Regions from separate parts of the Paenibacillus sp. CB74 genome, predicted to be linked through region 3. Evidence: predicted binding sites of a transcription regulator. Region 3 holds the regulator's gene; each other region holds the start of a gene.

Region 1 (2,281 bases), 350 kb from region 3:
GAAACCATGCTTCGGATCGGAGAAGGTCATACCTGTTGTGTATCCACGTTGAGAAATCTCTTCTGCTTCCTGTTTGCCATCTTCATCACTGGAAGACATCCGGTTCCAAGTGATTCCACCATCTTCGGTAAAGTACAGTTTCTTGTCCTGCTTACCAATAGCGGTATCCACCGTGGTGAGAATCCATCCTTTTTCAGGAGATACAAAGGAGATCGCAGTCACTTTATCCGTCTTGGACAGCGATGACAGACTCCAACTTACCCCTCCATTGTTGGTACGAAGCACCATGGTGTCTGTTCCACCCATGCCTTCGCGAACAATCCAACCGTGCGTACGATCTACAAAATAAATGCTTTGTCCATATTGAGGGTTAGCCGGAAACTGTACATTTTCCGAAGGTGAAATATTGGTCCAGGTCTTTCCTTGATCCTGTGTATAGTACAGACGCAGCGCATTACGCGTCACCCCCCATGCCAACCCTCCATTGTCATTAAGCAACTGGAAATCGGTCAAACGGGTCTGTATTTGATACTTGGCCATATCCGCAGATTCTGTACTGTTGACAGGGGGAACGACAGTTAATGTCTGCCCTGTATTCCCGGAATCCTCCTGCTGCTGCGGAGGTTCTGCTTCCGGAGGTTGATCTGAGTCGGTGCATGCAGCTAGTAAGGCTGCTATACCTATAGACAGCAATGCTGTCTGCGCGATTTTGATCCATTGCAAACGCAAGTGGGTTCCACCTCTCTCATCCAATATACAGGCGCGCATGCCTGTCCTATGGCGTTATATTTACGATTCATCAGAATCCACTGCTCCTATTCTACCACAAACCTTGCGTAAAAGGCTCATTGCCCCCTCTAGGGCTGCCCTACTCCCTCTTTTTAACTGAAGCTCTGGGCTAGGTGTTGCACATTTATTATCATTAATTTCATCCTAAATTGTTTTTCGACGGAATAATTGGTAAAAAGACATGTAATGTGAACTATTTTATAGACAACACTCGCTTTCTATTCTGTAATCCCTTAATATGGATGGGAGTATAACCCAAAAGGAGTGGATATGAACATGACAAATAGTGCAGCATTGAAACCAAGTCGTGTCGTGATTGTAGGCATGGGTGCGGTGGGAACAACAACGGGATACACGCTAATGTTGAGACAGCGTTCGTCCGAGTTGGTATTTGTGGATGTGAATCATGATAAGGCAACCGGTGAAATGCTGGATATGAACCACGGTCTTCCGTTTACGGGAGGCGTGAAAGTATGGGCTGGCGATTATTCCGACTGCAAAGATGCAGATATCATTATTATTACAGCAGGTGCCTCCCAGAAACCAGGCGAAACCCGGATTGATCTGCTGAAGAAAAATGCAAGCATTTTCAAAGAAATTATTGAGCGTATTACTGAAGTGAATTCTCATGGTATTTTGTTAATTGCAACGAATCCTGTAGATATTTTGTCCTATACTTCTTGGAAACAAAGCGGATGGCCTGCTTCCCGTGTCATCGGTTCAGGCACATTGCTCGATAGCGCACGTTTCCGTTACCTCATTGGTAAGAATAAAGGGATCGACCCACGTAGTATTCACGCCCACATTATTGGTGAGCATGGTGATTCCGAAGTACCGGTATGGAGCCTGGCTAACGTTGCAGGAACAGATCTGGAATTGGATGAAGAAACACAGCAGGATATCTTCGACCGTACCAAAAATGCAGCGTATGAGATTATTAATGCCAAAGGGGCCACTTCCTATGCAATCGCCCTTGCTCTGGACCGCATTGTAGCTGCAATTCTCGGCAACGAAGGCTCCGTTCTGAACGTGTCCACGTTGCTTGAAGATTACAATGGCGTATCGGATGTATATCTGGGCGTTCCATGTGTTGTTGATCGCAACGGTGTGCGTGAGATCCTTCCTCTTCCGTTGAATGAAACCGAAAAAGTGGCTTTCCAGGCTTCTGCTAACAAATTAAAAGAACAGATCGCTGGCTTGGAATAATCCGACTGCTTATCATTCATGTCGTGAACGATCAAGCACGTTAACCGTTGTGATTTAACATATCTGTCATACCCAAAGGGACCATTGGAGTCTTCCAGAGAGAAGCTTCAGATGGTCCCCTTTGGTTTGATTTTGATTATAACTATGATTGTGAATGTGATTATAATTATGATTATTTAAATCATAAGTTAACATAATATATATTATGTTATTTATTCTCCTCTCCACATGAAAACAAATAAAAGCCTGTCCATAGGACAGACTTCTCTTCAGATTAAATAAGCGT
Region 2 (2,281 bases), 910 kb from region 3:
CTGCGAACGTTTGCCATATATCCCGAGATGACTTGGGTGAATGTGCAATACATGCTGGTGAACATCCTGTTTTACGCACTTTTTTTTGGAGTTCCAACGTATTTGAAGCAGGTACGTCATCTCAACGAAGTTCATACAGGAATGAGCATGCTGGCTTTGGGATTATGTTCAGTCATTATTGCTCCGATCGCAGGGCGCTGGATTGACAGATCGGGATCACGGCCAGCTTTAATCGTATCAGCTTGGTTAATGACCATTGGCTCTGTACTCATCGTATTCATGAATGAAACTTCTCCAATCTTTGTTGTCATTGTTGCCTTGGCTTTATTTGGCATAAGTAACGGTCTAAACGCGGTTGGCATGCAAGCAGCTCTGTTCAAAAGCACACCCAAAGAAATGATAGGTGTTTCATCGGGGATTTTTAATACATCACGCTACCTGGGGACCATCATATCATCGTTATTGATTGGTATCGTTATGGGGGATACATTCAATGTGACAGGATTTCAGACGCTTGGAATTATCCTTACGGTATTGGCTGCATCACTGATCATCATGAGCGTACGCGGCGAGGCAGATGCGGTGAGTCCAGAGCAAATAAGCAAGCAAATAAAATAGTGAATCCACGTGCAATACCACGTTTACACCCAATGAATCAATAGCTCTATTGGGTGTATTTTTTGTTTTTCACCAAGTTGTCAGAAAGAGTTGATCCTTTCTTGAACGTTTAGGGTAGAAGACGTGACGTTGATTGAATTAGGTAAAAATAAAGATATAATAATTTTGATTATTAGGTCTCGCATAGCATTTTCTATGCATTTAATATCAGGAATCAACAGGAGTAATCGCAAAGTACATGTGACAACATATCGTTGTAGCGTACTTTGTGAAAATTTTCTCTTATCCTAAACACACGAATTACAGGAACGTCCTAATCTGATATTAAATGCAACCAGTGAGTAGCAGACCTGATCATAAGCAAATATTTATCACTAAAAATCAACAGATTTTGAAAGGAGGCAACATAAAGAATGGCTATTGATACGGTGTTATGGAGCAGACTGGTGACTGGTTTGACACTCGGATTCCACGTTATTTTTGCAACGCTTGGTGTTGGTGTACCTTTGATGATTGCTATTGCAGAGTTCATCGGTATTCGGAAGAAGGATCACCATTACATACTTATGGCAAAGAGGTGGTCCAGAGGATTTGTCATATCTGTGGCGGTTGGTGTGGTGACAGGTACAGCGATATCGCTGCAATTGGCACTGGTGTGGCCGAATTTCATGAAATTGGCCGGGAATGTTATTGCACTGCCACTATTTATGGAAGTATTCGCGTTCTTTTTTGAAGCGATCTTCTTGGGCATTTATTTGTACACGTGGGATCGGTTCAAAAATCCTTATATCCACTGGTTGCTGACTATACCAGTTGTTGCCGGGGCAGGGATGTCTGCTGTCTTTATCACGACAGTAAATGGATTCATGAACCAGCCTGAAGGCTTTGTCATGGAAGCAGGTCAATTCTTGGCAGTGAATCCTGTACAAGCAATGCTGAATGCGGCGACGTTCTCCAAAGTATTTCATGTATTAAGCTCGGCCTATTTGACAGGAGCTGCTCTGTTAGCTGGAATTGCAGCCTTGGCGATGCTGAGAAAAGGGGTGTCAGCCTACCACAAAAAGGGCCTGAACCTCATGATGGCCGTTGTTCTGGTCTTCAGCTTATTAAACTCCTTAGCAGGAGATGTATCTGCCAAGTTTTTGGCTGAGCATCAACCGGAGAAGCTCGCGGCTGCCGAGTGGCATTTCGAGACGGAAAGCGGCGCGGATCTGATCTTATTAGGATGGCTGAATGCTGAGCATGAAATCATAGGTGCTCTCCATTTGCCGAAAGTGCTCAGCTTTCTTGCCTTTGGAGACTTTAACGCCGAGGTAACCGGGCTGAATGAATTTCCACCCGATGAGCATCCGCCGTTACTTGTGCATTACTTGTTTGATCTGATGGCTGGAATCGGTTTCGCACTGCTTGCGATCTCATCTCTGTATTTCCTGTTTGTGTTCTGGAAGAAACGCAACCAGTTTAACAAGTGGATGCTACGCATGGTTGCACTCAGTGCACCGCTTGCATTTCTGGCCGTTGAGATGGGCTGGTTCTATGCAGAGATCGGGCGGCAGCCCTGGATCATCCGAGGTTATATGCGCGTAGAAGAGGCCGCCACTTCGTCACCGAGTGTACGAATTTTATTTTTCGTCTTCTTGCTTCTGTACATCGTGCTTGGCGT
Region 3 (2,281 bases):
GTTGTTGCTTGCCGGTCCGTCGGTTCCGAGTGACACGGTAACTCCTGCTTTCAGTAATGCAGGTACCCGCGCAACACCGGAAGCGAGTTTCAGGTTACTTCCCGGGTTATGGGATACAGCCACATCATGGCGGGCCAAAATTTCAATCTCTTCATCATTTAGATGCACCGCATGTGCTACCAGGGATGGACGGGAGAAAAAGCCCAGTTTCTCCAGATGTGCCACAGGACGCAGTCCATAGTCTGTAACGTTCTGCTCCACTTCACGAAGCGTTTCCGACATATGTGTATGCAGCGGAAGGTTAAGATCATTTGCGACCTGTACAAGCTTCTCTATGTAGTCAGGAGGGCATGTATATGGTGCGTGTGGCGAGATTACGGTTGTGATGCGACCATCTGCCTGTCCATTCCACTCACGCGCAAACGCTGCCGACTCCTCCAGCTTCCGCAATTGCTCTTCTTCCGAGCACAGCCCGATTACACCACGTGCAAGTGCTGCTCTAACGCCGGATTGTTCCACAACTTTGGCAACCTGATCCATGTGATCATACATGTCCAGGAAAGCTGTAGTTCCGCCTTTCAACATTTCAAGCACGGATAGCGAAGTTCCCCAATATACGTCTTGAGAAGTCATTTTTGCTTCCATCGGCCACATTTTTTCCTGCAACCATACTTGTAACGCAAGATCGTCCCCGTGTCCTCTAAGCAACGACATCGCTGCATGACCATGCGTATTGATCAGACCCGGCAGGAAGAACAATCCTTTTCCATCCACTTTGGTACAATTTTCGTCTCCATCCGGCAATGTCTCACCAATATGCACAATCTTGTCATTCTCGACAACCATGTATCCATGAACCACGTTCCATGTAGTGCCTTCATTAACGGCAAATTTGCCGTTGTGAATTACCCATCTATTTGTTGTCATCTTCCTCGTCGTCCTTTCCAGTCTCCAAGTAATAGGCCAAACTAAGCAGATCCGTTGTAAAGTCAGCATGGTGAATGCGGATATGTGGCGGTGTTTTTAGAATGGTTGGTGCAAAATTAAGAATCGCTTCGATTCCCGACTCAATAAGTTGATCGGCTACATTTTGAGCTTCCGTATCCGGAACTGTAATAATTCCGATGCGGATGTTATCTGTCTTAACCGCTTCCGTTAATTCATTCATTGGTTTTACCGTCAAACTGTTGATTTGACTACCAATCTTCGGTCCATATGCATCGAATACAGCAACAATCTTCATGTTGTCTTTCAGATATGCGTTGTAGTTGGACAAGGCCTGTCCCAGGTTACCAGCACCTACCAAAGCTACATTAATTTGCTGATCAATTTTGAGAATGTGACGAATTTTCTCGATCAAATAGGATACATCATACCCGATCCCTTTTCGACCAAAATCACCGAAATAAGCCAGGTCTTTTCGAATTTGGGCCGGATTCAGATCCAACCTCTGTCCAAGCTCTTGAGAAGAAACAGTAGCCACCTCACGCTGATGCAACTCGTTCAAATAGCGCAAGTATACAGGCAGACGTCGTACCACCGCTTCCGAAATTTTATCCGATTTCATTCTTGCTCCCCCTTACCAATGCCACGATAAAATAATAGATGAAAAGATGAGCATTCTGTATAAACTCAAAGATAGACGTGACATTTTATACAGAATGCTCTTTGTAATTTAGGTTATAAGTTCTTACGTGCAACTGCTTTAATCGGATACGGAAATATCTAATAAAGTTTAACGCCAAACGATAGTGTCATGCAATGATATAACGAACAAAGTTAACCATTATTCTTGTTCATTAAGAGGTTTTTCTAACCACTCGGTAATTCGGGGAACCATCTGCTCCGTGAGCATATGCTCCATTTTGGGACCAGGTAATGAATATAAAAAGAATTTGCCATAGTACGCTTCGATCACACGTGTATCATAAACAATGACAATACCTCTGTCCTTCGCTGTTCGCACCAACCGGCCAAATCCTTGCTTGAAACGAATGACCGCTTGCGGCACAGACAGTTTCATGAATGGATTTTTCTTTTGCTCCTGGAGCAATTCACTCTTGGCTTCAACCAACGGATGATTCGGCGGCTGGAAAGGCAGACGCACAATAGCGAGACAGGTCAGTGCTTCTCCCGGGATATCTACACCCTCCCAGAAGCTGCTTGTGCCCAAGAGTACCGTAGCTTTGGCATCCTGGAACCTGCGAGTCAACTTGGAGCGGCTTCCACTGTCCACACCTTGACCCAACAACGAGATGTCGTTACCAGACAGTGCCTCCTT

The links. The regulator Rex, encoded in region 3, represses fermentation and respiration genes when NADH is low (regulators of the CRP and FNR family bind a similar motif). The targets are predictions, from matches to a motif close to TTGTGAAATATTTCACAA.
Region 1: the regulator Rex is predicted to act here: its motif matches at 976-993, upstream of ACX9NY_RS06375 (L-lactate dehydrogenase).
Region 2: the regulator Rex is predicted to act here: its motif matches at 885-902, upstream of ACX9NY_RS08730 (cytochrome ubiquinol oxidase subunit I).

The regions. Positions count from the first base shown of each region.
Region 1 covers NZ_CM146009.1:1,386,118-1,388,398, reverse strand. Annotated here, with positions in the region: gene ACX9NY_RS06380 (WD40/YVTN/BNR-like repeat-containing protein) at 1-729, opposite strand, end outside; gene ACX9NY_RS06375 (L-lactate dehydrogenase) at 1,066-1,995, shown strand.
Region 2 covers NZ_CM146009.1:1,948,142-1,950,422, reverse strand. Annotated here, with positions in the region: gene ACX9NY_RS08735 (MFS transporter) at 1-618, shown strand, start outside; gene ACX9NY_RS08730 (cytochrome ubiquinol oxidase subunit I) at 1,032-2,281, shown strand, end outside.
Region 3 covers NZ_CM146009.1:1,041,045-1,043,325, reverse strand. Annotated here, with positions in the region: gene ACX9NY_RS04840 (amidohydrolase) at 1-927, opposite strand, end outside; gene ACX9NY_RS04835 (redox-sensing transcriptional repressor Rex) at 914-1,567, opposite strand; gene dinG (ATP-dependent DNA helicase DinG) at 1,787-2,281, opposite strand, start outside.